Regions from separate parts of the Rhizobium phaseoli genome, predicted to be linked through region 1. Evidence: riboswitches for the same ligand, from Rfam matches in the RefSeq annotation. Region 1 holds a riboswitch; each other region holds the start of a gene.

Evidence for each region. Region 1 has a riboswitch for cobalamin ahead of bluB (5,6-dimethylbenzimidazole synthase). Riboswitches for the same ligand answer to the same signal wherever they lie in the genome.
Region 2: another riboswitch for cobalamin. It lies ahead of AMC88_RS17715 (CbtB domain-containing protein); the one in region 1 lies ahead of bluB (5,6-dimethylbenzimidazole synthase).
Region 3: another riboswitch for cobalamin. It lies ahead of cobU (bifunctional adenosylcobinamide kinase/adenosylcobinamide-phosphate guanylyltransferase); the one in region 1 lies ahead of bluB (5,6-dimethylbenzimidazole synthase).
Region 4: another riboswitch for cobalamin. It lies ahead of nrdH (glutaredoxin-like protein NrdH); the one in region 1 lies ahead of bluB (5,6-dimethylbenzimidazole synthase).

The regions. Positions count from the first base shown of each region.
Region 1 is NZ_CP013532.1:2,478,837-2,486,492, reverse strand. Features, by position in the region: gene AMC88_RS12055 (TolB family protein) at 1-212, shown strand, start outside; gene AMC88_RS12050 (hypothetical protein) at 546-1,112, shown strand; gene AMC88_RS12045 (3-deoxy-7-phosphoheptulonate synthase) at 1,344-2,411, opposite strand; cobalamin riboswitch at 2,783-2,969, shown strand; gene bluB (5,6-dimethylbenzimidazole synthase) at 3,012-3,701, shown strand; gene AMC88_RS12035 (DUF2865 domain-containing protein) at 3,705-4,799, opposite strand; partial or broken gene AMC88_RS34050 (RNase H family protein) at 4,930-5,028, shown strand; gene AMC88_RS12030 (NADP-dependent malic enzyme) at 5,130-7,442, opposite strand.
Region 2 is NZ_CP013532.1:3,669,647-3,677,302, reverse strand. Features, by position in the region: gene AMC88_RS17725 (putative bifunctional diguanylate cyclase/phosphodiesterase) at 1-799, opposite strand, end outside; gene AMC88_RS17720 (histidine phosphatase family protein) at 1,285-1,839, opposite strand; adenosylcobalamin (AdoCbl) riboswitch at 1,916-2,058, shown strand; gene AMC88_RS17715 (CbtB domain-containing protein) at 2,071-2,280, shown strand; gene AMC88_RS17710 (CbtA family protein) at 2,293-3,027, shown strand; gene AMC88_RS17705 (hypothetical protein) at 3,024-3,650, shown strand; gene AMC88_RS17700 (sulfite oxidase-like oxidoreductase) at 3,635-4,297, opposite strand; gene AMC88_RS17695 (sensor histidine kinase) at 4,410-6,284, shown strand; gene AMC88_RS17690 (sigma-54-dependent transcriptional regulator) at 6,281-7,615, shown strand.
Region 3 is NZ_CP013532.1:2,615,650-2,623,305, reverse strand. Features, by position in the region: gene AMC88_RS12720 (adenylate/guanylate cyclase domain-containing protein) at 1-284, shown strand, start outside; gene AMC88_RS12715 (chloride channel protein) at 289-2,079, opposite strand; cobalamin riboswitch at 2,310-2,703, shown strand; gene cobU (bifunctional adenosylcobinamide kinase/adenosylcobinamide-phosphate guanylyltransferase) at 3,006-3,527, shown strand; gene cobW (cobalamin biosynthesis protein CobW) at 3,532-4,578, shown strand; gene cobN (cobaltochelatase subunit CobN) at 4,583-7,656, shown strand, end outside.
Region 4 is NZ_CP013532.1:4,002,914-4,010,569, reverse strand. Features, by position in the region: gene AMC88_RS19220 (TIGR03862 family flavoprotein) at 1-1,029, opposite strand, end outside; gene AMC88_RS19215 (MerR family transcriptional regulator) at 1,096-1,518, opposite strand; gene AMC88_RS19210 (heavy metal translocating P-type ATPase) at 1,590-3,833, shown strand; cobalamin riboswitch at 4,024-4,249, shown strand; gene nrdH (glutaredoxin-like protein NrdH) at 4,509-4,730, shown strand; gene nrdI (class Ib ribonucleoside-diphosphate reductase assembly flavoprotein NrdI) at 4,747-5,151, shown strand; gene nrdE (class 1b ribonucleoside-diphosphate reductase subunit alpha) at 5,130-7,334, shown strand; gene nrdF (class 1b ribonucleoside-diphosphate reductase subunit beta) at 7,514-7,656, shown strand, end outside.

The sequences.
Region 1 (7,656 bases):
AGAATGACAAGGTGCTGATCCTGTCCTACGACCCCAGCGTTTTTGACCACCCGCGCGATCTCGACGTGCGGCTGCGGCTGATGGATATGGATGGCGGCAACCTGAAGACGCTGTTCGAGCTATTTGGCGGGCAGGGCACAATCAATGTGCCCTGCTGGTCACCAGACGGTGACGAATTTGCCTACGTCAGGTATTTTCCGGTGAGTTCTTAAGACGGGCGCACCGCCTTTTATGATGGGTGGTGGGTATCTGATGATATCGAGAGAGCGCCTACTCGAACACTTTGCTGGGAACCGTTTCAGAAACCGGCCGTCTTTTAACGCTACCGGCGGCAACTAGCCAGAACAGTCCACCCGGGCAACACGCCGAAGCGGACGGAGTATTCTATTTCAAGATGAGCTGTGGCATTTATTCATCCTCTGAATTGTGGGAAATATTGTGACCTGAATTTCAGTGCTATTCTGGCTGGTAGCGACCGGTCGCCCACTGCTCCAACCCGCTCTTTTGGCATCCGCAAACATGAGGATGAACCTGGAGGTATAGCATTGCTGGCTGTCTTGAGATGCGCGTGGACGCTGCGTGGTTTCACGATCGCCAGCTTCATGGTGGCAATGGGTTTCACAGTCGCAGGATGTTCATATCTTTTTGTCCGTGGTGTCGAGGGAAGCTACCTCGCAACGGGTACTCCGGTGCTGGGAAAGGTGACTGCGAGCAATGAGAGTGAGGAGATGGGGGGAACGATTGAGATCGGCTCGGCCGAAAGGCAGCAATGCAAGGGTCGCTACAGGGTATGGCAGGTGAAGACAAATTTCTGGAAGCTGGAGACCGGCGAGCGAACCTATCGCGGCAAGATCTACTGTCTGGATGGTCGAGCAGGGGCGTTTGAACTCATATCGAAGGATAACGGGAAAACGGGCTCAATCACCGGTCAAATCAATGGTGAGGCATTTCAACTCGATATGTTCGAATCGAAGAGTCGTGAGTGCAAGACCGACGAATGCAGATGGGGCTTGAAGTGGACTTACGAAAACGAGCGCGACAATGTGCGTACCTATTACAGGGTCGCGACTGAACACGAGCCCGATTCAGTGGATCCACGGATGCTCTATTGAATCTGCTCCTATACCGCGTGGCGATGATCCGGCCTCGGCTCCACCCATGATGGCGGGCGGTTGGTTAGTAACCCCACGTTGCTCGTACCAGTTTTCAAATCGGAACTTGGATCGATCATCCGGGCGTGAGTTATGAAGCCGTATCCGGTAGACCTACCCGTGAGATACGGGGTTGGCCCCCACCGCCCCGTTGGGCGGCGGGTGTCTGCCCGCCGCGCTTGATGCTGTTTATCAGGCAGCGAGAGCTGCCTTGCGCCGCTCGCGGGCAGCTTTCGCCAGGTCTTCCAGCACCGCGAGCGACATGTCCCAGTCGATGCAGCCGTCGGTGATGGATTGGCCGTAGACTAGCGGCTTGCCGGGGACGAGATCCTGGCGGCCGGCGACGAGGTTGCTCTCGATCATCATGCCCTTGATGTGGCGGTTGCCGGCGGCGATCTGTCCGGCGACGTTCTTGACCACATGCGGCTGGTTCATCGGGTCCTTGTTGCTGTTTGCATGACTGGCGTCGATGAGGATGCGCGGATCCACGCCCAGCTTGACGGCTTCGCTGACCACCGCCTGGACATCGGCAGCGTCATAATTCGGGCGCTTGCCGCCGCGCAGGATGATGTGGCAGTCCTCGTTGCCCTTCGTTGAGGCAATAGCAGCCTGGCCGTCCTTGGTGACGGCGGGGAAGTGATGCGGCTGCGAGGCGGCGAGGATGGCATCGAGCGCCACGCGTGCGCCGCCATCCGTGCCGTTCTTGAATCCGATCGGGCAGGAAAGGCCGGAGGCGAGTTGGCGATGGATCTGGCTTTCGGTCGTGCGTGCGCCGATCGCGCCCCAGCTCACGAGGTCGGCAATGTATTGCGGCGTGATCGTCTCGAGGAATTCGACGCCAGCGGGCAGGCCCATAGCATTGACGTCGAGCAGCAGGCGCCTGGCAATCCGAAGCCCTTCCTCGATGCAGTAGCTGCCATCGAGATGCGGATCGTTCATCAAGCCTTTCCAGCCGACCGTGGTGCGGGGCTTTTCGAAATAGACGCGCATGACGATCTCGAGGTCGCTGGAAAAGCGCTGCCGCTGTTCCGCCAGCCGCTCGGCATATTCGCGCGCCGCAGCAGGATCGTGGATGGAGCAAGGGCCGATGACGACGATCAGGCGGTCGTCTTCTCCCTCGAGAATCTTATGGATCGCACGACGGTTGCTGGTCACCGTCTCGCTGACGGCAGCGGTTCGGGGGATTTCCGCGATGATATCGGCGGGTTTGGTCAGCGGGGTGATCTCGAGGATACGCAGATCATCGATGGTATCGGACACGGTATGGCTCCTGTTTGGTCATACCGAGCGGAACAAAAAAGCCGCCAGGTAGACTAGCGGCTGTTCGGGTTGTCGTCGCGTCGACTTCAGTTACGCATAGACCCGCATCCGCTGTGAGCAGCGGTACCGATAAAATCGCGAGGCGTAGACAGAAGTGATCGACATGCGGCGTATTTAGCGTGGCGGCCTTCCGTTGTCACGCAGAATCTGCAGCCTGAAAGAAGGGTCGGCCAAAGGCTTGTCCAATGCATTTGCAAGCGTTGTGATGACCAGCCGCTGCCTGTCCACTGGCGGGGCCAGGAAGCCGACCGCTATTTCGTCATGGCCTCTCCAGGCTCTGCTGCCGGCGCTTGCCCGGGAAGCGCTTTCCTGAAATAGATGCTCCGTCAGGTGCCCGCTCTTCAGGCGGGAGAATCGGGAATCCGGTGCAAGACCGGAACGTGCCCAACGCTGTAAGGCCGACGCCCGCCGCTTTACTATGCCACTGGCTTTTGCCGGGAAGGCTGCGGCAGACGGATGACGCCAAGTCAGAAGACCGGCCTGGCAAGATAGACCCAACCCGCGCGGACGGCGGGCGGTTGCGTTGTTGGGGATTTGACGATGCGACCCTTTGATGAGGATGCCATGTCGGCGGCATCCGGTTTTTCTCTGGCCGAACGCGAGGTTGTATATCACGCGATCATGACGCGGCGCGATGTTCGCAGCCAATTCCTGCCCGATCCGTTGCCGGATGACGTCGTGGCGCGGCTCTTGACGGCCGCCCATCACGCGCCCTCCGTCGGCTTCATGCAGCCGTGGAATTTTATCCTGGTGAAAAACCCAGAGGTGCGCGCGCGGGTCCGGGATGCCTTCGCCAAAGCGAATGAGGAAGCGGCACTGATGTTTGACGGCGAGCGGCGGCAGGCGTACCGCTCGCTGAAGCTTGAGGGCATCGCCGAGGCGCCGCTTGGCATATGCGTGACCTGCGATCCCACGCGTAGCGGCAGCGTCGTGCTGGGGCGCACGCACAATCCCAGGATGGATTCCTATTCAACGGTCTGCGCCATCCAGAACCTCTGGCTTGCGGCGCGCGCCGAAGGGATCGGCATCGGCTGGGTCAGCATCTTTCGCGAAGGCGAACTGAAAACCATTCTCGGCATCCCCGATCATATCGAGGTGGTCGCATGGCTCTGTGCCGGCTTCGTCGACCGGCTGTATGACGAGCCGGAGCTTTCCGTCAAAGGCTGGCGGCAGCGGCTGCCGCTCGATGAACTCGTCTTCCACGATGGCTGGGGACGGAGCGAGCCGTAGCGGTCACTGCTGTTGCGGCTGCGGGCCTGGCTTTGCCGGATTGGCAAGATCGATCGAGCCCTGGTCGCCGGCCAGGAATTGTGGACCGACCTGGCGGACCTTGTTCTGCGTGGGATCGTAGGGACGATCTGGAACGGATGGTTGCGGGGAGGGTGTTGTCGCTGCACCTTTTGTCGGCGGATTGGTGCGGATCGTGGTGATCGAGCCCTGCGGCGGCGGCTCGCCCACCGCCTGCTTGCTGCGCATCTCTTCGTAATAGGCGGTGAGATTGCAGGCGCAGGTATTTTTTTCACCAGGCGCGCGGTTCTTGTAGGCGAAGGCGTTCTGCATGGCGCTGTAAGGTGAGCCGGTTGCCACCGAAATCATGTTCGAGGCTTCCGTGCTCCTGACGTCGCGATAGAAGAGCTCGGTCTCGATGCCGGGGCACATCTTGGCACAGGTCTCAGCATCGCGGCCGAAATCGACCGAGGTGGCGTTCGAACTGATCGGGAAGAAGCCGCCATCGCAGCTGCGCACGCAGATGGTGCTGACCGGCGAAAGCATCTCGGTGCGCGGCAGGCCATAACGCGGATCGATCTCTTCACCGCCTCCGAGCGGAATGAAGGTATCGCCGCGCATCGCCTGCTCGTCGATGCTCGGGGCAGGGTCGTCGGCGCTGCTCTCGGACGGGTCGTAGAAATTCTCGCTGTTGCAGCCGTTCTGCTCGAGCGCGGCCATCAATTCGCGGCGCCCGCCGTCATCACCGCCGCCCTGACGCAGTTCGGCGCGGCGATCCTGGAGATAGCGGATATTGTCGATCATCCGGGCTTCGGCCTGCGAGAGCTCGGCGCAATAATCACCATTCTCGCCGCCAATCACCACCATGCTGCCCGAGGTGCAACCGTAGCTGCGCAGGTCGTTGCGGACCTTGCGCAGCTCAAGATTCTGCTCGGCAATTGCGCCGGCAAAGTGGCGTGCTTCCGGCCCATTGCCGGTGCCGATGGATCGCGGCAAGTCGGCCAGACGACCGCGCAAGTCGTCGCAGATGGCGCTCGTCTCGGCAGCGACGGGCGTCGCGACGGCAAGGAGAAGCACAAAAGACAGGTTTCGGCGTTTCACGGCGTCGTCCCGGAATGAGCAAACGGTCGGTGGGTCGAATGCGACTTCAACCGGCCGCGCGTTTTCCTTAACGCATTTCTCTTAATAAGCTCAGTGAAATTTCTAGCGTATTTTCGTCATCTTTTCCAGCAAAGGCCATTCAGGGATTGCTGGCAACGAACGGGCCGATGCGCTCGCCGACAGAGGGCGTCTGTCGCTAGAGCATGATGGCGAACAGTGTGAGCGGTAAGATTCAGATTTCAGGCCGACCGGGGCCTAAAATCATCCTGTTCTAGCGGGCGGTTGATATGGCTTCGCCGGGGCCGGCGCTCTCGTTTGGCGGCAGCCGGCTTAAGCCGGCTGCGATGCCTCGACGACGGCCAATGCCGCCATGTTGACGACGCCGCGGGAGGTGACGGAGGGAGCGAGGATATGGGCTGGCATGGCGGCGCCGAGGAGGATCGGGCCGACATGCAGGCCATCCGTCATCGACTTGACCACGCCGAGCGTGATGTTGGCGGCATCGAGGTTCGGGAAAACCAGCAGGTTTGCCTCGTCATGCAGCGTCGTGTGCGGCATGACGCGTTTGCGCAGGGCTTCGGTGATGGCGCTTTCGCCGTGCATTTCGCCATCGACTTCGAGATCGGGGGCGGCGTCGCGCACGAGCTGCAGGGCGTTGCGCATCTTGGTGGCGCTTTCGGATTCGCGCGAGCCGAAATTGGAATGCGAGACGAGAGCGGCGCGCGGGGTGATGCCGAAACGGCGGATTTCCTCGGCGGCCATCACCGTTGCCTCGGCGATCTCCTCGGCGCTTGGATTGAAGGTGACGTAGGTGTCCGTGAAGAAGGTGGCGCCGCGCTGTGAGATCATCAGGCTGAGCGCAGAGAAATCACGCACGTTCGGACGCTTGCCGATGATCTGGCGCACGTCGCGCAGATGCTTTTCATAGCGGCCTTCGAGGCCGCAGATCAGCGCATCGGCTTCGCCGCGCCTCAGCGCCAGCGCCCCGATGACTGTCGTGTTGGTGCGCACGATGGTGCGGGCGGCTTCCGGAATGACGCCGCGGCGGCCGACGAGCGAGAAATAGAGATCGACATATTCGCGGAAGCGCGGATCGTCTTCCGGATTGATGACTTCGAAATCCTGCAGCGGGCGAATGCGCAGGCCGTAGCGCTTGAGCCGGGTTTCGATGACCTGCGGACGGCCGATGAGGATCGGCTTGGCCAGGCCTTCTTCAAGCAGCACCTGGGCGGCGCGCAGCACGCGCTCGTCTTCACCTTCCGAGAAGATGACGCGCTTGCGCTCGGCAGCCTTGGCGGCGGTGAAAATCGGCTTCATGACGAAGCCGGAGCGGAAGACGAAACGGTTCAGCTGATCGAAATAGGCGTCGAAATCCTGGATCGGGCGGCGGGCGACGCCGCTCTGTTCGGCGGCTTTGGCGACGGCCGGCGCAATGCGCAGGATGAGGCGCGGATCGAAGGGCGAGGGGATGAGATAGTCCGGACCGAAGACCGGGGTCTCGCCGGAATAGGCGCGGGCGGCGACATCGGATGGTTCTTCGCGGGCAAGCGCGGCAATGGCGCGCACCGCCGCCATCTTCATTTCCTCGTTGATCGTCTCGGCGCCGCAATCGAGCGCGCCGCGGAAGATATAGGGGAAGCAGAGGACGTTGTTGACCTGATTGGCGAAATCCGAGCGACCCGTGCAGATCATCGCATCCGGACGGGCGGCGCGGGCCAGATCCGGCATGATCTCCGGCGTCGGATTGGCGAGCGCCATGATCAGCGGCTTGTCGGCCATCTGCGCCAGCAGCTCCGGCTTCAGCACGCCGGCGGCAGACAGGCCGAGGAAGACATCGGCGCCGCCGATGTTTTCAGCCAGCGTGCGTGTATCGCTCTTCTGGGCATAGACGGCCTTCCACTCATCCATCAGCTCGGTGCGGCCCTCATAGACGAGGCCTTCGAGGTCATGGACCCAGATGTTTTCGCGCTTTGCGCCGAGGGTTACCAGCAGGTTGAGGCAGGCAAGGGCGGCGGCACCCGCGCCCGAGGCGACGATCTTGACGTTCTCGATCGACTTGCCGGCGAGCTCCAGGCCGTTCAGGATCGCCGCGGCGACGATGATTGCCGTACCGTGCTGGTCGTCGTGGAAGACCGGGATCTTCATCTTCTCGCGCAGGCGCCGCTCGACCTCGAAACATTCCGGCGCCTTGATGTCCTCGAGATTGATGCCGCCGAAGGTCGGCTCCAAGGAGCTGACGGTCGAGACCATCTGGTCGACGCTTGCCGCGTCGATTTCGATATCGAAGACGTCGATGCCGGCGAATTTCTTGAAGAGCACGGCCTTGCCCTCCATGACCGGCTTGGAAGCCAGCGGGCCGATATTGCCGAGGCCGAGCACGGCGGTGCCGTTGGAAATGACGGCGACGAGATTGGCGCGCGAGGTATAGTCGGCCGCCGTTTCAGGGTTGTCGCGGATGGCGAGGCAAGGGGCGGCGACGCCCGGCGAATAGGCGAGCGCCAGATCGCGCTGGTTGCCGAGCGGCTTGGTCGCCTGGATCTCCAGCTTGCCGGGGCGGGGATAGCGGTGGAAGAACAGCGCCTGCTCGTCGAGATCGCCGCTCGTCAGGTTCTTGTCCGTCTTGGATTTATCCTGGTGATCCATTGCCGCCTCCGTGCACGTCTTTTTCTGGAGTTCCCTCCATACATCAATCGGATACGGGCGACAGTATGGAAATGGGGGATAGGCGAAGTTTTCGTGAGGGGCCAGCCGATCTCCCAGGGCTGCGTGGGAAGTGGAGCGAGCGGTCTGGGCCAAGCTTCCGCCCTGCGATGAGGCCTGCCGCCATTCTCCCGATCTCTCTGTCATGTCCGACGTC
Region 2 (7,656 bases), 1.2 Mb from region 1:
CGCGCTCCGCTACCTTGTCCTGCATCGAGGTTTCAAAGACGAGATAATGATTGGGACCGCGTGATTTGGCCTCATACATAGCGAGATCGGCGCGGTGGGCGGCATTCTCCAGCGGTTCGGTCCCCTCAGCCCAGCGATCGTAGCCGACGCTGGCACCGACTTCGACGGCAAAGCCGTCGATATGGATCGGCCGAGTCACGGCCTGGATCAGCAGCTTGGCGAAACGCTCCTCCCGCTGCGCCGTCAGGGCGAAGGCGACAATGATGAATTCGTCGCCGCCGAAGCGATAGACGCAATCGGCATTGCCGAGCGCGCAGATGCGCCTGGCGACTTCGATCAACAGCACGTCGCCGCCCTTGTGGCCGACGAGATCGTTGACCTTCTTGAAGCCGTCGAGATCGACCGAGAAGATGGTGACGTTGTGGTCCCATTCCTCGATTTCGGCCTCGTCGCTTTTGACCGGCCGTGCGAGGATCTTGCGCTCGAAGGCGTAACGGTTCGGCAGCTTGGTCAGATGATCGTGGGTTGCTGTCCAATCGGCCTTCGCCTGGGCGGCGACGCCCAGTTCCATTTCCTTGCGCAGGTCGGCAATCCGCAGCACCGAATAAATGAAGCTCATGGCGCCGGAGATGCCGAGCCCAAGAACGAGCTTGTCGGCGCCGTAGTCGCCGAAACCGGTCATGAAGGAAGCCAGGCTGTCGTCGAAGTGCAGCAGTGTACCGAGGAGCCAGAGGGTTATTCCAAACCCGACAACCGACATGCATTGCCTTCCGGCCCTGCTTTGGAAAAACACCGGCATTATGCCTTCTCCATCTCCACCCGCGTCGAGATATCACGAAAATCTGAAATGTTCGTTGAAACCAGAAGGCGAATTATCAGAGGGGGCGGTTTGCCGCTGTGCCGTCAGGAGACTGGATAACGTTGCGATGCAACCAGGATTAGCATTGCAGCTATTGCACCGATTTCGACCATAAGGAGAATAATTGCCGCAGCCAGTTGGCACTGCAAAGATCAGAAAGAAGAACAACGAAGGCGAGCGTGCTGTCGCATGCTCGCCCTTTTTCGTGCTTCAGGCGGTGACAATCAACAGCGGAACGCTGACGATGAGACCGGCCAGTACCGTGTACGTGGCGAAGCGCATCAAACGCAGGCGCCGCGTACGTTCTCCACTCCAATCATATGTCATTCTTCCATCTCCTTGGGACAAGGAAGTAGTCCCGGCAAACCGGGTTCAACAGCAATGATGCGATTTGCTTGTGTAAGGCTGGATAAGATGAGGAATTTCTAATGCTGGAAGCGCAGAGACCAGCGGCTGCCGTTGCTGGTCATACGAAGGATGGCAAGTGGCTCGACGTCGCTCAGCCAGAAGGAAGAGGGCGGCGCTTGAAGCACATGCGCGACCGCCGCCCGGATGACGGCCGCGTGGCTGACGGCGATGACGTGACCGCCGAGGCCCGATTGGCTGTCCATCCAGCCGGCGACGCGCTTTCGCAACTCAGCAAGACTCTCGCCGCCGTGCGCTGTTGCTTCCGGCTCGGTCATCCAGACAATGAGGTTTTCCGGCTCTTCCGCCTCGATCGCCGCGATCGACTTGCCAGCCCAGCGGCCATGGTCGCAGTCGCGAAGCGACGGCTCTATCGCGGCCCGAAGCCGCAACGCCTCGGCTGTCTGGCGGGCGCGCAAGGCGGGGCTCGTGACAATACGGTCGGCGCGGGGCAGGGCGGCCATCCTGCCCGCTTCTTCTGCGGCCTTGCCTTCCAGCGGTTCGTCGAGCGGGAACAGGGCCTTGCGGCTCGCAGCCGTCGCGCCGTGGCAGATCCAGGTGAGGCGCGTGTTCACGGTCGTGCTGATCTCCGGATAGCGGTGGGGATGGCCCTTAGGCGCTCGTGAAGTTTCGTTGACAGTGTCTTCGGCGTGCAGATATAACCGTGCTGTTGCGGGTTTGGAAGCCGGTGGAAATCCGGCGCGGTCGCGCCACTGTGACCAGCGTGTCGAAAACTCTTCGCGCTGGAAGTCAGACCCTGCCGCACAAGCACTCTTTCGACTGAACGCGTCATTCCGGAGGAATACATGTCTGACACCACTTTCACGCCCGTCGCGGTACCGGCGCCGATCCCCGTCGGCGAAATCCTCCCCTGGGCGATCTTCGGCGGCCTGCTGATGCTCATCGCCATCTATTTCGTCGGCACCGAGGAAGGCGCAATGGCGCTGTTCAATGGCATGTATGTGCATGAGTTCGTGCATGACGGCCGTCATCTCCTCGGCTTTCCCTGCCACTAAGGGAATACTGACATGGTTGGAAACCTTTTGCTTCGCGGCATGTTCGCGGGCCTGATTGCTGGCATCCTCGTTTTCGCCTTCGCCCACACCTTCGGCGAGCCGCTGGTCGATGCGGCGATCGCCTTCGAGGAGGCGAGCGCGCAGGCGGCTGGGCAAGCGGCCGAACCTGAAATCGTCAGCCGCGCCACGCAGGCCGGCCTTGGCCTCTTCACCGGCGTCATGGCCTACAGCGTTGCCGTCGGTGGGCTTTTTGCCCTCGCCTTTGCTTTCGTGCACGGCCGCTTCAGCGCTCTTTCGGCGCGTGGCACCTCTGCCGCCATCGCCATCGCCGCCTTCGTGGCGATCGTGCTCGTTCCCGGTATCAAATATCCGGCCAATCCGCCGGCGGTCGGCAGCCCCGACACGATCAACGTCAGGACGGAGCTGTTCTTCCTGATGATCGTCGTTTCGGTCGCGGCGCTGATTGCCGCCGTGGCGCTGGCGCGCCGCCTTTGCGAGCGCTTCGGTCTCTGGAACGGCGCGATCATCGCCGGTCTCGCCTATCTCGTCTTCATCGGCGTCGTACTTTATCTGCTGCCGCCGATCAACGAGGTGCCGGAGAATTTTTCGGCAATGGTGCTCTGGCGATTCCGCACGACCTCGCTCGGCATGCACGCGATTCTATGGGCAACGCTCGGCCTTGCCTTCGGAGTGCTGGCGGAAAGACGGCTTGCCCTCAAGGGCGGGCTGCGGCCCGCTTTCCGGTGAGCCGGCGCATCGGCAGGCTTGCGGCTCTCGTGCTGACCGCAAGTCTGTTCCCATTGCTTGCGAGTAACACGTCTGCCCATGAGCGCGGTACCGGCGGCACCCATGCCGGTCTCGATGTCCCCGCTGTTTCCCACGGCGAGATGGCGGTGCTTTCCGATTACCGCAGCGGGATTATCGAGCTCGCGTCGCGGGCGGTCGACACGAACGAACCGTTCCGCCGCGTCCTGAACTATGCCGAGATCCAGTATTCCTATTGTGTGTGGGGCCGGATGCCGGGCAGCGTGAAGGATGAGGAAAGCCCTTTCAACGAATGCGCCCATGCCTATCTTGCGGCGACGAAAGCCGTGCTGCTGTCGATGCGGGAGATGCCGCGGGAGGCGACTGCGGCGGGTGAAATCATCTCGGCTATCGACGCAGATATGGTGCGTCGCGGGCTCGCGCTCATCACCTGCCAGTTCAGCGGCGAGGCCTTCAACACCGCCGACATCGTCAAGCCGAATTGGAGCAAAGTGCCGCTTCATCCTGCCAGCATGGCATCGTTGACAGGAGTTGCTGCCCTGTTCGGTCTTGCCGTCCTTGCGCTTGGACGCGTCTTGCGGCCGACGGCTCAGTCGTCGGAATAGCGCTGTTCGCGCCACGGATCGCCATACATGTGGTAGCCGTTCTTTTCCCAGAACCCGGCCGTGTCGGCGGGCATCAGCTCGATCTGGCGCAGCCATTTGGCGCTTTTCCAGAAATAGAGATGCGGAACGACGAGGCGCATGGGGCCGCCATGATCCGGCGTCAGCGGCCGGCCTTCCCATGAGGTCGCCAGAATCGCGTCCTCGGCGGCGAAATCGACAAGCGGCAGGTTGGTGGTGTAGCCGTCATAACTCGTCAGCATGACGTAGGCCGCCTCCCTCTTCGGAATGGCGAGATCGAGCAGGTCCCGCGTCGAAACGCCTTTCCAGTTGTTGTCGTAGCGCGACCAGGTTGTGACGCAGTGGATATCGCTGACGTTGGTGCTCTGCTCGATCGCCTGGAAGGCGGCCCAGTTGAGGGTGAGCGGTGTTTCGACCAGGCCGCGGACAGCGAGCCGCCAACTGTCGGTGGAAATGACCGGCTGCTGGCCGAGGTCGAGCACCGGCCAGTTCTTGACGAGGTGCTGACCGGGCGGCAGACGCTCGGCTTGAGGACGGCTGACGCGGCCGGTCAGGAATTTGCCCTCCGCCGCCCAGCGGCGCTTGGAATTGGTCAGCTTGCTGTCGGCGGGCGTCTGGTCGTCGCTCATGAGCGGGTCTCCTTGCGTTGCCGCAATAGGACATTCGGCCCCGCCTGGTGTCAAGTTTCGGCAGACCCTTGGAAATCCCCGTCCGTATCATTAGACTTGGAGCCCGTCGGGCGTGCCTTGCTGGGGAGTGGAGGCAGAAAGGGAGGAGCCGGACCTGTCTTCGAGATATCGTGCGATAGCGGGGCTTTTGGTGGTGCCGCTCGTCATCTTAGCCTTCTTCACCTATGGAAGCGCGATTGCGACGCGCGCCTATATGGAGGAGGCTTCGGCGCAGGCGGGAACGGCATTGCGCCTTGCCGTTTCGGCGCTCAGCGGCCATCTCAACCGCTACGAGGCGCTGCCGGCGCTGATTGCCGATCACGACGATATCAAGGAGTTGGTCAGCACCCCCGACGACATGGCGTTGCGCGAGACTGCCAATCTCTACCTCAAGGAGATCAACGGGCTGTTGAAGTCGTCCGACATCTATGTCGTGAAGCCGGACGGGGAGACGATCGCGGCCAGCAATTATGATGGACCGGGAAGCTTCGTCGGGCAGAATTTCAATTACCGGCCCTATTTTCAGGAGGCGATTGAAGGCCGGCAGGCGCGATTTTATGCGCTCGGCACCACCTCGCTGAAGCGCGGCTATTACTTCTCGGCGCCGATCCGGGTCGAGGCGGATATTCGAGGCGTCATCGTCTTCAAGGTCGATATCGACATGATCGAATCCTCGTGGAGCGGTGGGGAATACAAGATCTTCGTCTCCGATCCGGAGGGCATCATCTTCATGTCGGGCAGCCCGGAATGGCTCTACGGGGCGATCCTGCCGCTGACAGCCGACCGCATCGCCCGTACGGAAGCCTCGCGGCGTTATGCCAATGCCAGGCTGACGGCGCTGCCGGTGACGCGTCATCGCTTCGAACAGCACGAGTTGATGACGCTGGCGAGCGATCGGGGTGCAAGCGAATATTTGGTGCTGTCGCATTACATGCCGGCCGAGGACTGGACGGTGAACGTGCTGATGGAAACCAGCTCCATCCGCGCGCAAGCACGCACCGCACTGGTAGCCGTCTTCCTCATCCTTTGCATCGCAGCGCTTGCCGTCGCTGTGCTTCGCCAGCGGCGGGCGCGGCTTGCCGAGCGCATGCAGATGCAGGCCGAGGCGCAGGGCGAGCTGGAGCGGCGGGTAGAGGAGCGCACCGCCGATCTTGCCCGCGTCAACAGCCGCATCGAAGAGGAGATCTCAGAGCGGCGGTTGACCGAACAGCAGCTTCGCCAGACCCAGGCCGATCTGATCCAGGCCGGCAAGCTTGCCGGACTCGGGCAAATGTCAGCGGCTCTTTCGCATGAGTTCAACCAGCCGCTCGCCGCCGCCAAGACCTATACGGACAGTGCCGCCGTGCTGATCGACCGCGGGCGAATGGAGGAGGCCAGGGACAATATCAGGCGGATCGGCGGGCTGATCGACCGGATGGCCTCGATCAGCCGGCACCTGCGCAACTTCGCCCGCAAACCGAACGAGAAACTCGGGCCGGTTCCTCTCGACGAGGCGATACGCGATACGCTGGAAATCGTCGCATGGCGGCTGAAGGCGGCGGACGCCGAGCTCCGGCTCGATCTCGGAATACGGCCGCCGGTCGTGCGGGCGGGTTCGGTGCGTCTGCAGCAGGTGCTGGTCAACGTCATCTCCAATGCCGCCGATGCCGTCGAAGGGCTGGACGACAGGCGCATCGAGATTTCGGCTTTCAAGGAGGCCGGTAAGGTCGTGCTGACGGTGCGCGATCATGGACCGGGTGTGCCGGCGGCGATTGCCGAGCGCATCTTCGATCCGTTCTTCACGACGAAAGGCGTCGGCAAGGGGCTCGGTCTCGGGCTTTCGATCTCCTATAACATCGTCAAGGATTTCGGCGGCAGCCTTGCCGCCGCCAATCATCCCGAAGGGGGCGCAGTTTTCCGCATTGAGCTGCAATCGGCGGCAGGGCTGATGCCGGAGGCGGCGGAATGAACGAAGCGAAGATCCTGCTGGTCGACGACGAAGAAGAGTTGCGCCGGTCGACGGCGCAGGCGCTGGAGCTTTCCGGCTTCAGCGTCGAGACCTTTTCGAATGGCGATCATGTGCTGGAGCTGATCGGCTACAGCTTTCCCGGGGTCGTGGTCAGCGATATCCGCATGCCCGGCATCGACGGCATGACGCTGATGCAGAAGATCCGCGAGGTCGATCCGGAGGTGCCGGTCATTCTCGTCACCGGCCATGGGGACGTGCAGCTCGCGGTGAAAGCGATGCGGGAGGGCGCCTATGATTTCATCGAGAAGCCGTTCACGGCGGAGATGCTTGCCGGCGTCATTCGCCGGGCGATGGAGCGGCGCGGCCTCGTGCTCGAAAACCGGCTGCTGAAGGCGGTCGCCGGCAAACGCGACGATATCGAGGCGCGGCTGCCGGGACGAACGCAGGTGATGGTGGATCTGCGCTATCGCATCCGGGCGATCGGGGCGAGCGATGCCGATACGCTTATTGTCGGCGAGACCGGCGCTGGCAAGGAAGTGGTGGCCCGTGCGCTTCACGACATCAGTGCCCGGGCAAGCCGGCCGTTCATTGCGATCAATTGCGCCGCGCTGCCGGCGAACCTCATCGAGAGCGAACTCTTCGGCCATGAGCCCGGCGCCTTTCCGGGCGCGGTCAGGTCGCGTTACGGAAAGTTCGAACACGGGCGCGGCGGCACCATCCTGCTCGACGAGATCGGCTCCATGCCCTTCGATCTGCAGGCGAAATTCCTGCGGGTGCTGCAGGAGCGGGTGATCTCCAGGCTCGGATCGAACGAGATCGTGGCGCTCGACGTCCGCTTCATCGCGACGAGCAAGGTCGATCTTGAGGCGGAGGTGGCAGCCGGCCGTTTCCGCGCCGACCTGCTCTACAGGCTGAATGTCGCAACGCTGCACGTGCCGTCGCTGTCGCAACGGCGGCCGGACGTTCCGCTGCTTTTCCTGCAGCTGGTGCGGGAGGCCGCCGCCCGCTACGGCCGTGACGAGCTCACCGTGCCGCCGGAGGTGATCTCCGACATTGCCCAGCGTGACTGGCCCGGCAATGTCCGCGAATTGAGGAATGCCGCCGACCGTCTGGTCCTCGGTCTCGACAATGGCGGGCGGCAGGCCGAGGAGGCGATCGGGCTTGCGGAACGCGTCGCCGAATTCGAGCGGGGCGTCATCGCCAGCGCCCTGATCGCGCATGGCGGCAGTCTCCGGCCGGTCTATGAATCGCTCGGCATTTCCCGCAAGACCCTTTATGAAAAGATGCAGAAATACGGCCTCGACAAGCGCATGCTGATCACCGATGGCTGATCCTGGCCGCATTGCGATGGGTGGATTTCCACCCATCGCAA
Region 3 (7,656 bases), 140 kb from region 1:
TGAATGGCGGCCCGGATATCGGCGTCGATGTCGTGCTTCATGTCGGCGAGGTATTCTATGGTAATGTCGGCGCTCGGGGCAGGCTCGACTTCACGGTGATCGGCAGGGCCGTCAACGAGGCTTCACGGCTCGAAAAGCTTTGCGGCACGCTTGGAGAGAACCTGCTGATGTCGGAGAGCTTCGCGAAGACCTGCGCGGCCGCCAGCGAATATCTGGGCTCTTTCGACTTGCGCGGCGTCTCGAAGAGAGCCGACGTTTTCCGGCTCGCCGACACCGCCTCGTAGCGGCTCAGATCTCGCCCGACACTTCGCGGCGGCGGCGATCGAGTTCTTCGCTGTAGCGGCGCAGCGTGTGGCTTTCGCTAAGCTGGCCGACCACCTTGCGCTCGATCAGATTGTTGACGACGGCGAGCGCTTCGCTTTCGCTCTTGTCAAAGATTGCCGCGGCCTGCCTGGCGTTCATCTGCGGCTGCAGGAAGTCATTGCGGTAGCGGACGAAATCGGCAAGCATCTGGCTCTCGTCCTGAACATCGGTCGGGTTGGCGTAGATCTCGGGCACCAGTACGAGCCCGGCGTATTTGTCGTTCTCCTCGACGAGAATGACACGCTGCGTCGAGCCGATCGGGAAGGCCTTCTTGAACTCCTCCAAGGAGATGCCCGCTTTTGCGGTCTTGACGTCGGCGCGCATCAGCTTGTCGACCGTCAGGTTGCGGATCCAGCCGACGTCATGGGCGCTGCGGATGCTTTCGCCGCGCAGATGGAAGCGCCATGTAGCGAAGGAGTAGCCGAAGGTCGAGCGCACGACGAGCGAGGAGGTGATGACGGCGGCAAGCACCAGCGCCGTGATCGGAAAATCGCCGGTGATCTCGAGCGCCAGGAAGGTCATCGTCAGCGGCCCGCCGATGACGGCGACGGCAAGCGAACTCATTCCGACCACGGCATAGATGACCGGCGTCAGCGTCGCATCGGCGAAATAGGGACCGCAATAGGCAAAGAGCTTGCCGAGCAGGGCGCCCATAAACAGCGAGGCGAAAAACAGGCCACCCCTGAAGCCGGAACCGATCGAAATCGCCGAGGCCAGTGATTTCAGCAGAAACAGGCTTACCAGCGCCGGGATCGTCACGTCGCGTGAAAGGTTGAGATGCAGTGCGCCGTGGCCGGCCGAAAGGACCTGCGGCGAGATCATCGCCAGGAGCCCGACGATGATACCGCCGAGTGCGGGCCGGAAGGGTGGGGCGATCGAACTCTTGCGCGCCAGCTCCTCGATGAAGGCGACGCCCTGCATGAGGAGAATGCCAACACCGGCGCAAAAGCAGCCAAGCAGCAAGGCCGGGATATAATCGGCCGGAACGACGGAGCCGAAGGTGCCGATATCAATGGTGAAATCGCCCTCGGCAAGCAGCCTTGCGGTGAGGGTGGAAACGAGGGCGGAGACCACGACCGGGGTCAGCGAGACGATCGTGTAGGTGCCGATGATCAGTTCGAAGGCGTAGAAGGCGCCGGTCAGCGGCGCGTTGAAGGCGGCGGCGATGGCGCCGGCCGCGCCGCAGCCGACGAGAACGCGCAGGTCCGAGCGGCGCAGCTGCAGCTTCAGGCCGAACTTGGAGGCAATTCCGGCGGCAAGCTGGGTATAACCGGCCTCCAGGCCGACGGAAGCGCCGAAACCGTTTGAGATCAGGTTCTGGACGGCGACGATAATGCTGTCAGTGAGGGAGAGACGGCCGCCATGCAGCGCATTGGCCTCGATCGGATCGACCATCGGTTTCTTGCGCCGTTTCGCCAGCACAAAAAAAAGCAAGCCGAGCAGGACGCCGCCGATGACGGGGGCGGTGAGCAGCAGCATCTTGTCCTCGATGATCGACGCGCTGAGCCTTTCGTTGTCGGCTATGCCGAAGACCAGCTGGTGCAGCTCATTCGAAATGTAGCTCATGCCGGTGACCGCCAGCCCGGAGGCGATGCCGACGACGGCGCCCGCCAGCGACAGGCCGACCTCGCTGCGGCGCGTCAGGGCGCGCAGCCGCCCCGGGTCGAAGAACACACGCAGCGCACGGAAACGGCGCCGATCCAATTTCATAAGCATGGCTAGACAATTAGGCGGAGAGAGGCCCGGTCAAGGGCAGGGGTGCTGTCCGCTTGCGACGCAATTGCGGCAAAAACCCGGCGCGCGGGCTAAATTTTTATGACGTAAGCAACTGATATAAGACGACTTTTTAGCTGGGATAAGTCGCTTTTATGCGAGATCCTCTTCCGGCCGGCCGTCTTCGCAGTCATACCAAGGCCGTTGACTCCATCCCCCGGCTTGCCTAACCATCCTCGGATATAACGGATGGTTTCGGATCGGCAGTTGCCTTTCCGGATGAAAAGGGAATGTGACGGGGTGGACCCAAGCCGGGCGCCTTCATCACAGCCGACCCCGCGACTGTAGAGCGGTCAGGGTCTTCCATCCGGCATCGAGTTCTTTGGCTGACAGCTTGCAATGGTGCAGGCGGGCGAAGGGGCGACGTGCCGGAAAAGCCACTGGAAATGCATGGTGATCAACCGGGGTGGGACGCCTCTTTCTCTACGAATCGTCCGCCTTTTCACAAATGCAGCCGGGAAGGCGAGGCGGATCCGCTGGCACGATCAGGGGCGACCGGATTCCGGTCCGCCCCGATCGCGGCCGATAACCGCGAGCCAGGAGACCTGCCTTCCGTGCCGGGCGAGAAGCCCACCCTTGGGCAAGAGACCCGCTGCCAGCACGGAGGTTGTTTTGGCTGAACGAATGAATTCGGCGCTGCCTTGTGCGGTGCGACGGTGGGGTTTCCCCTTCTCCCCAGCGGGGAGAAGGTGGCCCGAAGGGTCGGATGAGGGGGCCGCGCGGCAGTTCCATCCTTTTGCCCTTCGCGTGCGCTCGGCGCATTCGCGGCTTAGCCGCTCACCCCCTCAACCGCCTGCCGGCACCTTCTCCCCGCTGGGGAGAAGGGGGATTCGGCGCCACCTCGCCCTTCCCAGCGGGAGCGCTTGCACATGACGGCTCCCTCCAATTCCACCTTCATCCTCGGCGGCGCACGCTCCGGCAAATCCCGCTTCGCCGAAAACCTCGTCATCGCGACCGGCCTCGATCGCCATTACATCGCGACCGGCCGAGCCTGGGACGAGGAGATGCAGGCGCGGATTGCCCAGCACAAGGTCGATCGCGGGCCGTCATGGACCACGCACGAAGAGCCCCTCGATCTCGTCGGCGCGCTTGCCGCCATCGATGGCGAGAGGCGCATCGTCCTGATCGACTGCCTGACGCTCTGGGTCACCAATCTGATGATGGAAGAGCGGGATATGGCGGCGGAGTTTGCCGCACTTGCGGATTTCGTCGCGCGGGCAAAGGCGCGGCTCGTTTTCGTCTCCAACGAGGTCGGTCTCGGCATCGTGCCCGAGAACCGCATGGCGCGGGATTTTCGCGATCATGCCGGCCGGCTCCACCAGATGATCGCGGCGAAAGCCGCCGAAGTCTATTTCGTCGCGGCAGGCCTGCCGCTGAAAATGAAGGGTTAGATTTATGAACCAGAAGATTCCCGCAACCGTCATCACCGGCTTTCTCGGCGCCGGCAAGACGACGATGATCCGCAACCTGCTTACCAATGCCGGCGGCAGGAAGATCGCGCTTATCATCAACGAGTTCGGCGATCTCGGCGTCGACGGCGATGTTCTGAAGGGCTGCGGCGCCGAAAACTGCAGCGAGGACGACATTATCGAACTTACCAACGGTTGCATCTGCTGCACCGTCGCCGACGATTTCATCCCGACGATGACCAAGCTGCTTGAGCGTGAACAGCGGCCCGACCACATCGTCATTGAAACTTCAGGCCTCGCCTTGCCGCAGCCGCTGGTCGCGGCCTTCAACTGGCCTGACATTCGCACACAGGTGACCGTCGACGGCGTCGTTACAGTGGTCGACAGCGCGGCTGTCGCCGCCGGCCGTTTCGCCGACGACCACGATGCGGTCGAGGCGGCGCGCAGCGAGGATGAATCGCTCGATCACGAGAGCCCGATCGAGGAGCTGTTCGAGGACCAGCTCACCTGCGCCGATCTGATCGTGCTCAACAAAACCGATCTGATCGACGTGGCCGGTCTCGGACGGGTGCGCGACGAGGTCGCTTCCCGCACCCAGCGCAAGCCGGTGATGATCGAGGCGAAAAACGGCGAAGTGCCGGCCGGCATTCTGCTCGGCCTCGGCATCGGCACGGAGGGCGACCTCGCCAACCGCAAGTCGCACCATGAGCTGGAGCATGAGGACGGTACACCGCACGACCACGACGAATTCGACAGCTTTGTCGTCGAACTCGGCCCGGTCGCCGACCCCGCCGGCTTCGTCGGGGCGCTGAAGAGCATCATATCAGCCCATGATGTGCTGCGCCTGAAGGGCTTCGTCGATGTAGCCGGCAAGCCGATGCGCCTGCAGTTGCAGGCCGTCGGCAGCCGCATCGATCATTATTTCGATCGCCCCTGGGGCTCAGGCGAAGCGCGCACCACCCGTCTCGTCGTCATCGGCCTGCATGAGATGGATCAAGGCGCGGTGAGGGCGGCGATCGAGGCGTTGGTGTAAACCCATGCATCTGCTTCTGGCCCAGCAGGGAACGATCAGCGACGGCGAGGATGCGATCGACCTCGGGCAGACGCCGGGCGATATCCTGTTCCTGTCGGCGGCCGACAGCGAGCTTGCGGCGATCGCGACCGCCCATCGCGCCTGCGGTGGGCCGTATTCGCTGCGGCTTGCCAGCCTGATGAGCCTCAAGCACCCGATGTCGGTCGATACCTATGTCGAGCGCACGGCGCGGCAGGCCAAACTCATCATCGTGCGGGCGCTGGGCGGCGCCAGCTATTTCCGCTATGCGCTGGAGGCGCTGCATGCCTGTGCGGCCCGTAACGGCGCGCTGGTTGCCGTGTTGCCGGGTGACGCCAGGCCGGATGTGGGGCTGGCGCCTTTTTCGAACATCGCGGCCGACGATCTCGATGCACTCTGGGCCTATCTGATCGAGGGGGGCGATGCCAATACGCGCTCCTTTCTCGATTATGCCGGGGCAATATTGTCGGGCGCGGAAAAGCCGGCGCCGGCGGTGCCGCTGATGAAGGCCGGCATCTGGTGGCCGGGGCAGGGGCTGATCGGGGTCGAGGAGTGGCGGCGGGTGACAGCGCCTTCATGGGCCGAGTTTGCGGCGGAGAGTATGGTTGTAGCGGAGGAGGGATTTGAACCCCCGACAATCGCTATCAGCTTCTATCGCGCCCTCGTGCAGAGCGGCGAAACCCGCCCCATCAAAGCGCTAATCGATGCCTTGCAGGCGCAGGGCCTCCGGCCGCTGCCAGTCTTTGCCTACAGCCTTAAGGATCCTGTCTCGACGGGCATTCTCGAGAGCGTGTTCTCGGCGCTGAAACCCGACGTCGTGATCAACACCACGGGCTTTGCGGTCTCCGCACCGGGCGCGGACCGGCAGCCGACGGTGCTGGAGGCGAATGGGGCGATGGTGCTGCAGGCGATCCTGTCGGCCTCATCACGAGAAGCATGGGCGGCCTCCTCGCAAGGCCTGTCGGCGCGCGATCTCGGCATGAATGTGGCGCTGCCCGAAGTCGACGGCCGGGTGCTGGCGCGGGCAGTCTCCTTCAAGACGGCGGCGCGTTATGATACGGCCGTCGAGACCAACATCGTCGCCAGCGAACCAGACGGCGGCCGGGTGCGCTATACGGCGGAACTCGCCGCCAATTGGGCGCGGCTGCGCGCCACGCCGGCACGTGACCGACGCATTGCCCTTGTCATGGCAAATTATCCGAACCGCGACGGTCGGCTCGGCAACGGGGTCGGTCTCGACACGCCGGCCGGCAGCATCGAGGTGCTGCGCGCGATGGAGGCAGCGGGTTACCCGCTCGCCGATATTCCAGCCGATGGTGACGCGCTGATCCGGCATTTGATGGAAGGGCCGACCAATTCAGGTCATGACGGCCGGGTCGTCCGCGAGACATTTTCCCTGAGTCTCTACAACAGCTTCCTGGCGTCTCTTCCAAATCAGATTCAGGGTGAGGTAAAGGCCCGCTGGGGCGAACCAGAGAACGATCCGTATTTTCGTGACGGCGTCTTCGCCCTGCCTTTCGCCCGCTTCGGCGGCGTCCTTGTCGGCATTCAGCCGGCGCGCGGATACAATATCGATCCGAAGGAGAGCTACCATTCGCCGGATCTCGTGCCGCCGCACGGTTATCTTGCCTTCTATGCTTTCCTGCGCCGCGAGTTCGGCGCCAATGCCGTCATCCACATGGGCAAACACGGCAATCTCGAATGGCTGCCGGGCAAGGCGCTGGCGCTGTCGGAAGGCTGTTATCCCGAGGCGGTGCTCGGACCGTTGCCGCATCTCTATCCCTTCATCGTCAACGATCCGGGCGAGGGCACGCAGGCCAAGCGGCGGACGGCCGCCGTCATCATCGATCACCTGACGCCGCCTTTGACACGCGCCGAGAGCTATGGGCCGCTCAAGGATCTGGAAGCTCTGGTCGACGAATATTACGAAGCCTCCGGCGGCGATCCCCGCCGCATCCGGCTGCTCAGCCGGCAGATTCTCGATCTTGTCACCGATATCGGCCTCGACCGGGATGCCGGTATAATCGGCGGCGAAAGCGAAGGCGAGGCGCTGAAGAAGCTCGACGCCTACCTCTGCGACCTCAAGGAAATGCAGATCCGCGACGGGCTGCATGTCTTCGGCGTGTCGCCCGAGGGGCGGTTGCTGACGGATTTGACCGTGGCGCTGGCGCGGGTGCCGCGCGGGCTGGGCGAGGGCGCGGATGCGAGTCTGCAGCGGGCGATTGCGGGGGATGTATTGGCTTTTCCCCTTCTCCCCAGCGGGGAGAAGATGTCCGTCAGGACAGATGAGGGGGCGAGCGACGTGAGGAGCGAGCGGCTGAGCGAACGCGAAGCCGAGAGCGCGGCCCCCTCATCCGACCCTTCGGGCCACCTTCTCCCCGCCGGGGAGAAGGGGAGTCGCGCCCGTCAGCCTTCTTTCGACCCTCTCGACACCGATATGGCCGCTTCGTGGACCGGCCCCCGTCCTCAGAGCCTCGTCGACATTTTCGACGCCCCCTGGCGCACCAATGGAGACACGGTCGAGCGCATCGAGCTGCTGGCGGCCAAGCTTGTCTCCGGCGAAACCGCATGCCCTGCGGAATGGACGGCCACGCGGGCTGTGCTCTCCGAGATCGAGACCCGACTCAAGCCTTCGATCCTGGCCTGCGGCCCAGCGGAGATATCAGGCCTGCTTGCCGGCCTGGACGGCCGTTTCGTTGCACCCGGCCCCTCCGGCGCGCCGACGCGCGGGCGGCCGGACGTGTTGCCGACGGGCCGCAACTTTTACTCGGTCGACAGCCGCGCCGTGCCGACTCCGGCGGCTTACGAACTCGGCAAGAAATCGGCGGAACTGCTGGTACGCCGCTACGTGCAGGATCATGGCGAATGGCCTGATACCTTCGGCCTGACGGCCTGGGGCACGTCGAACATGCGCACCGGCGGCGACGATATCGCTCAGGCGCTCGCGCTGATCGGGGTCAAGCCGCTCTGGGATATGAGCTCGCGGCGGGTCACCGGCTATGAGATCGTACCGCAGGCAGTGCTTGGGCGGCCGCGTGTCGACGTGACACTCAGGATTTC
Region 4 (7,656 bases), 1.5 Mb from region 1:
CGAGGAGATGGCCTCGCCGATCGGCCTCGTTTCGAGAACCGGCACCGGCAGGGCCTTGATCATGCCGGCGAGACGTCCGGGATCGGCTCGGTCGCGCTCGGGTGCGAATTCCCGCAGCAACGCCGCCTTGACACTGTCGAGGCCGGCGCCCTTGCGCAGGCGGTTTGAAAAGCTCGATTTGGCGTCCTGGCGCGTGAGGTCGCGGGTCAGCCTTTCGATCGTCCGACCCGGGGCGAGGTCGAGCGTCAGGGCAGCACTGCCGCGGTTCAGCAGTTGATCGCGAAGGCTTGCCGCATGGGCATAGACCAGGCTGCCCTCGATGCCGTTTGCGCTGATGACGAATTCGCCAGGAAAAGTGCCCGCACCGGAGGTGGCGGTGACCGATTTCACCGGCTCGCCGGCGAAACGCTCGCGGAAACTTTCGCTCCAGCCGACGACGAAGCCGCAATTGGCGGGCTGGAAGGCGTCGATCTCGACGCCCTTCTCCGATAGCCACGGCAGCCAGCTTGCATCGGAGCCGAGGCGCGGCCAGCTGGCGCCGCCGAGCGCCAGCAGGGCTGCGTCACAATGGACGATGCTGCGCCCTTCCGGCGTTTCGAAAACATAGCCCCCATCGGCAAAACCGATCCAGCGATGGCGGGTGCGAAGCGTGGCGCCCTGCGCCTCCAGCCGTTTGAGCCAGGCGCGCAGCAAGGGCGAGGCTTTCATCACATCCGGGAAAACCCTGCCGGACGAGCCGACGAAAGTCTCGGTTCCGAGCCCTGCTGCCCAATCTCTTATGTCGCCAGGGGTAAAGGCATCGAGCGCCGGGCGCAGGCGGGCGGAGGCCGCACCGAAGCGCGTTGCGAAACGGGCATAATCCTCGGAATGGGTGATGTTCAGTCCCGATTTGCCGGCCAGCAGAAACTTGCGAGCGAAGGTCGGCATGGCGTCGTACACCGTCACCGTATGGCCGGAGAGCGAAAGCAGTTCGGCCGCCGCCAGGCCCGCCGGGCCACCGCCGATGATCGCAATTCGCTTCTGGTTCATGAATGTCTTCGCCCGATTCTTCCGGTGCAGTTTTGGCGCGGCTGCGCCTTGCCTGCAAGGGCGGGATCAGTGATGCGAATGCGTGCACTGGCCGTGGTCGGCGAGGACCTCGATGACACGGCATTGGTCGACGCGGCCATGGCCGCAACCTTCCACCATGGTTTCGAGTTCGGCCTTCAGCGCCATCAAGCTGCGGATGCGCTGCTCGACCTCGACGAGACGAGCCTTGGCGATGGCATCGGCCGAGGCGCAGGATTGGTGAGGATCATCCTGCAGGGTGAGCAGCGTGCGGATCGCCTCGATTTCGAAGCCGAGTTCGCGGGCATGGCGGATGAAGGTGAGGCGGTTGATATCGGCAGGTTCGAAGGAGCGCTGGTTGCCTTCGCTGCGGCTCGGGACCGCGAGCAGACCGATGCTCTCGTAATAACGCACCGTCGGCACTTTGACCCCGCTCCGGCGAGCGGCTTCGCCGATCGTGATCTTTTTCATGATTTTCCTCTTGCACCTCTAGTCGCTAGAGGATGTAGGAGGGATGCTTCTGTTTGACAAGGAAGCGGATCATGGCTGAGACGAACGAGGCACGATACCGGGTCGGCGGCATGGATTGCGCCGCCTGTGCGAGCAAGATCGATACGGCGGTCAGGCGCGTCGCAGGGGTGGCCGATGTTTCCGTCTCGGTGATGGCGGGCACGATGATCGTCCGGCATGACGGCAGCAGCGACCTCAAGGCGATCGAGAAGAAGGTGACGGGGCTCGGTTATTCGGTCTCGCCTTTTGCCGGAAGCATGGTGCCGACGCATGAGCATGGCTCGCATGATCATCACGACCATGATCACGATCACGCGGGTCATGATCACGATCATGAGGGTCATGATCATGACCATGCGCATGGCAAGGCCGAAATCGAAGGTCTGCATGGGCATGACCATGGACCGATGACCGGTCCCTGGTGGCAAAGCCGGAAGGGCCGGTTCACCATCCTCTCGGGTGCGGCGCTGATCGCTGCTTATGCCGTCGGCCATCTCGTGCCGACGATTGCACCTTATACCTTTATCGTCGCTATGCTGGTCGGGCTGGTACCGATCGCGCGGCGCGCGGTCATGGCGGCTCGATCGGGCACGCCATTCTCGATCGAGATGCTGATGACGATTGCCGCCGTCGGCGCCGTCATCATCAATGCCGGCGAGGAGGCAGCCACCGTCGTGTTCCTGTTTCTCGTCGGCGAGCTGCTGGAGGGTGTGGCGGCCGGCAAGGCGCGCGAAAGCATCCAGTCGCTGACGGCCCTGGTGCCGAAGAACGCGCTGCTGGAAGACAATGGTCAGACGCGTGAGGTGCCGGCGGAAAGCCTTGCCGTCGGCGCCATCATCATGGTGCGTCCGGGCGACCGCATCTCGGCTGATGGCATCATCGTGTCAGGCGAGAGCGCGATCGACGAGGCGCCGGTGACGGGCGAGAGCACACCAGTGCGCAAGGGTGTGGATGCCGCCGTCTTTGCCGGAACGGTGAACGGCGACGCAGTGCTCAGGGTTCGTGTCACGGCGGCGGCCGCCGACAACACGATTGCCCGTATTGTCAAGCTGGTCGAGGAGGCACAGGAATTGAAGGCGCCGACCGAACGCTTCATCGATCGGTTCTCGCGCTATTACACGCCCGGCGTGGTGATGGTCGCAGCACTTGTCGCGGTGGTTCCGCCGATGTTCCTCTCCGGCGCCTGGGGCGAATGGATCTATAAGGGCCTTGCCATCCTGCTGATCGGCTGTCCCTGTGCGCTCGTCATTTCGACGCCGGCGGCGATCGCCGCCTCGCTTTCATCAGGCGCGCGGCGGGGTCTGCTGATGAAGGGCGGCGCGGTCTTGGAAGCGCTCGGCAAGGTCACGATGGTCGCTTTCGACAAGACGGGCACGCTGACGGAAGGCAAGCCTAAGGTGACCGATATCGTCGCCTTCGGAATGAGCGAGGCGCAGGTCTTGTCGCGCGCGGCAGTGCTGGAGCAGGGCTCCAGCCATCCCTTGGCGCTGGCGATCCTCAACCGCGCTAGGGCAGACGGCGTTCCCGTGCCGCCGGCTTTCGAACTGGAAGCGCTGCCGGGCAAAGGTGTCCGCGGCAAAGTCGGCGGCGAGACGCTCGATCTGCTGTCGCCGTCCGCGGCCCGCGAGCGCGGCGCCCTCGACGGCGAAAGGGATGCAGGCATTATGGCGCTGAACGACGAGGGCAAGAGCGTGTCGGTGCTGCTCGTCAACAATGTTGCGGCCGGCCTGGTCGCCATGCGCGACGAGCCGCGCGAGGATGCCAAGGTGGGGCTTTCCACGCTCAGGTCGGCCGGTGTCAAAGCAATGATGCTGACGGGCGACAACAAGCGGACGGCGGCCGCCGTTGCCGGCATGCTCGGCATCGACTGGCGCGGCGAGATGATGCCCGAGGACAAACAGCGGGTCGTCGTCGAATTGAAACGCCAGGGTTTCGTCGTCGCCAAGGTCGGCGACGGCATCAACGACGCGCCGGCGCTGGCGGCTGCCCATATCGGCATCGCCATGGGCGGCGGCACCGATGTGGCGCTGGAGACGGCGGATGCCGCCGTGCTGCACGGGCGCGTCGGCGACGTGGCACGGATGATCGAACTGTCGAAACGGACGATGCGCAACATCCTGCAGAATATCACCATCGCGCTCGGTCTGAAGGGGGTGTTTCTGGTGACGACCATTGCCGGCATCACCGGGCTCTGGCCGGCGATTCTTGCCGATACCGGCGCCACCGTGCTGGTGACGATCAACGCGCTCAGGCTGCTTCGACTAAAGGGACAATGACTATTCGGGGACGACTCGTGCCGGACCGGGAAACAAAAATCTGAGGCCCGGCTACAGGCCATCCGAACCTTCTCCACAGCCTCGTGTCGTTAAGCCTTCCTTATCCATATTTTTCACAGGAACGCAGCGATTTCAAACCTGTCGTAACGCGATGCACAAACCATCCGTTGACGTAATTCTGGATTCGCGTACTATATCTAGTGTTCAAGGTTCCTTCGATTCGTCAGGATCGCGGGCGAAGATGGGAATACGGTGCGTTTCGCCATGACGGCGCAACAAGGCCGGAGCTGCCCCCGCAACTGTAAGCGGCGAGCAACTGTCCGATTTCAGGTCACTGAGGCATGATGCCTCGGGAAGGCTGGGGCAGCGTGCTTCGACCCGCGAGCCAGGAGACCTGCCTTGAACGAGATGTCCACGGGCGGGGTGTCCGGAAGGTCGCGTGCATGAAAGCGGAACGATCCGCGCCTGTTGCGCTGCCCTGAACGCCCGCATGAGCACTTCGGGGTTGAAGTCATGTCCAGAATATCAAGGCCGCCGCCCGCGCAAATCCCGAAGGGGATCGTATCGGGCGTTTAAACCGCCGACTTTGCCAGATCACCATCAAGCGTTGCCCCGGACGTCGCAAGGCGCCCGATCCCAGTATTGCGTCCTGAATTTGACATCACGAGGAACATGATGAGCGTTACCGTCTATAGCAAACCCGCCTGCGTCCAATGCACCGCCACCTATCGCGCCCTCGATCGCCTGGGTGTCGACTACGATATCGTCGATATCTCCCAGGATGCAGAAGCGCTCGATCGCGTCCGCAGCCTCGGCTACATGCAGGCGCCCGTCGTCATCGCCGGCGAGCGGCATTGGGCGGGTTTCCGTCCCGATATGATCAGCGCGCTCTCCTGACCCGAGGAGAAAGGCGATGGGGCTGATCGTTTATTATTCCAGCCGATCCGAAAATACCCATCGCTTCGTCGCCAGGCTCGGATTGCGCGCGGCCCGCATTCCGGCGAGCGGTGCGGACGCGTTTCATATCCGCGAACCCTTCGTGCTTGTTGTGCCGACCTATAGCAGCGGTGACGGCAAGGGCGCCGTTCCCAAGCAGGTGATCCGTTGCCTGAACGATGCGGAGAACCGAAAACACATCCGGGGCGTGATTGCCGCGGGCAACAGCAATTTCGGTGAGACATACGGGCTCGCCGGCGACGTGATCTCGCGCAAATGCCAGGTGCCTTACCTCTACAGGTTCGAGCTCATGGGCACGGAGGAGGATGTCGCCAACGTCAAACACGGAATGGAACGATTTTGGACACGGGAACAACTCTGACGCGGGATGCCGGCGCAAAACCGCATAACACTTTTGCTCATCCCACCGGCGAACGCTCTTTGAAAGCGGCGGAAGCGCTCGACTATCACGCGCTGAACGCGATGCTGAACCTCTATGACGATGAGGGACGGATCCAGCTCGACAAGGACCGCATGGCGGCCAAGCAGTATTTTCTGCAGCATGTGAACCAGAACACCGTGTTCTTTCACAATCTCAGGGAAAAGCTCGATTACCTCGTGACCGAGGGCTATTACGAGCAGGAGGTGCTCGACCAGTATTCCTTCAATTTCGTGCGCGACCTGTTCGACCAGGCCTATGCCAGGAAGTTCCGTTTCCCGACCTTCCTCGGCGCCTTCAAATATTACACCAGCTATACGCTGAAGACCTTCGACGGAAAGCGCTATCTCGAGCGCTACGAGGATCGCATCTGCATGGTGGCGCTGACGCTGGCGCGCGGCGACGAGGCGCTTGCCCGCGACATGGTCGACGAAATCATTTCCGGCCGTTTCCAGCCGGCAACGCCGACCTTCCTCAATGCCGGCAAGAAGCAGCGCGGCGAACTCGTCTCCTGCTTCCTGCTGCGGGTCGAGGACAATATGGAATCGATCGGTCGGTCGATCAATTCGGCGCTGCAATTGTCGAAGCGCGGTGGCGGCGTGGCGCTGTCACTGACGAACATCCGTGAGGCCGGCGCCCCGATCAAGCAGATCGAGAATCAGTCGTCGGGCATCATTCCCGTCATGAAGCTGCTCGAAGACAGTTTTTCCTATGCCAACCAGCTCGGTGCTCGCCAGGGGGCGGGCGCCGTCTACCTCAACGCCCATCATCCTGATATCATGCGGTTTCTCGATACCAAGCGCGAAAATGTCGACGAGAAGATCCGCATCAAGACGCTGTCGCTCGGCGTCGTCGTGCCCGACATCACCTTCGAACTCGCGAAAAACAACGAGGACATGTACCTGTTCTCGCCCTATGACGTGGAGCGCGTCTACGGCGTGCCCTTCACCGAAATTTCGGTGACGGAAAAGTATCGCGAGATGGTGGGGGATGCGCGCATCTCGAAGAAGAAGATCAAGGCGCGCGAATTTTTCCAGGTGCTCGCCGAGATCCAGTTCGAGAGTGGTTATCCCTACATCATGTTCGAGGACACGGTGAACCGGGCGAACCCGATTGACGGGCGCATTTCGATGAGCAATCTCTGCTCCGAGATCCTGCAGGTCAGCGAGGCAAGCGAATACAATGACGACCTCTCCTACAAGCATCTCGGCAAGGATATTTCCTGCAATCTTGGCTCGCTGAACATTGCCGCAGCCATGGATTCCGCCGATTTCGGCAAGACGATCGAGACCTCGATCCGGGCGCTGACGGCCGTTTCCGACATGAGCCATATTGCCTCGGTGCCGTCGATCGAGAAGGGCAATGACGAGAGCCATGCGATCGGGCTCGGCCAGATGAACCTGCACGGCTATCTCGCCCGCGAGCGCATCTTCTACGGTTCGGAGGAAGGCGTCGATTTCACCAACATCTATTTCTATACGGTGACCTATCACGCGATCCGCGCCTCGAACCTGCTGGCGGTCGAACGCGGCACAAGCTTCAAGGGCTTCGAAAATTCGAAATATGCCTGCGGCGACTATTTCGACAAATACACCGAGCAGGAATGGAAGCCGGCGACCGAGAAGGTGCAGGCGCTGTTCGACAAATCAGGAATCCATATTCCGACACAGGACGATTGGGCGGAGTTGAAGACGGCTGTCATGGCGTCCGGCCTCTATAATCAGAACCTGCAGGCGGTGCCGCCGACGGGATCGATCTCCTATATCAACCACTCGACCTCCTCCATCCATCCGATCGTCTCGAAAATCGAGATCCGCAAGGAAGGCAAGATCGGCCGGGTCTATTATCCGGCCCCGTTCATGACCAACGACAATCTCGATTATTATCAGGACGCCTACGAGATCGGGGCGGAGAAGATCATCGATACCTATGCGGCGGCGACCCAGCATGTCGACCAGGGCCTGTCGCTGACCCTGTTCTTCCGCGACACGGCGACGACGCGCGATATCAACAAGGCGCAGATTTACGCCTGGAAGAAGGGCATCAAGACGATCTACTACATCCGCCTTCGCCAGATGGCGCTGTCCGGCACCGAGGTGCAGGGCTGCGTGTCTTGTACGCTGTGAGTTTGCGCTGCTGGCCGAGAGTTTCGAGCTTGTAGCCCCCTCATCCGCCTGCCGGCACCTTCTCCCCGATGGGGAGAAGAGACAAGCCGATTGCATGGCGTTCCCCTCTCCCCAGCGGGGAGAGGGCAGGGTGAGGGGGCCCCGCACCCCGTTAGAATTTGTGGAAGAAAGACCACCCAATGAACATATCCATAAAGCCAATCAGCCGCGTGCGCGCCATCAATTGGAACCGCATTGAGGACGATAAGGATCTCGAAGTCTGGAACCGGTTGACCGGCAATTTCTGGCTGCCGGAGAAGGTGCCGCTGTCCAATGACATTCC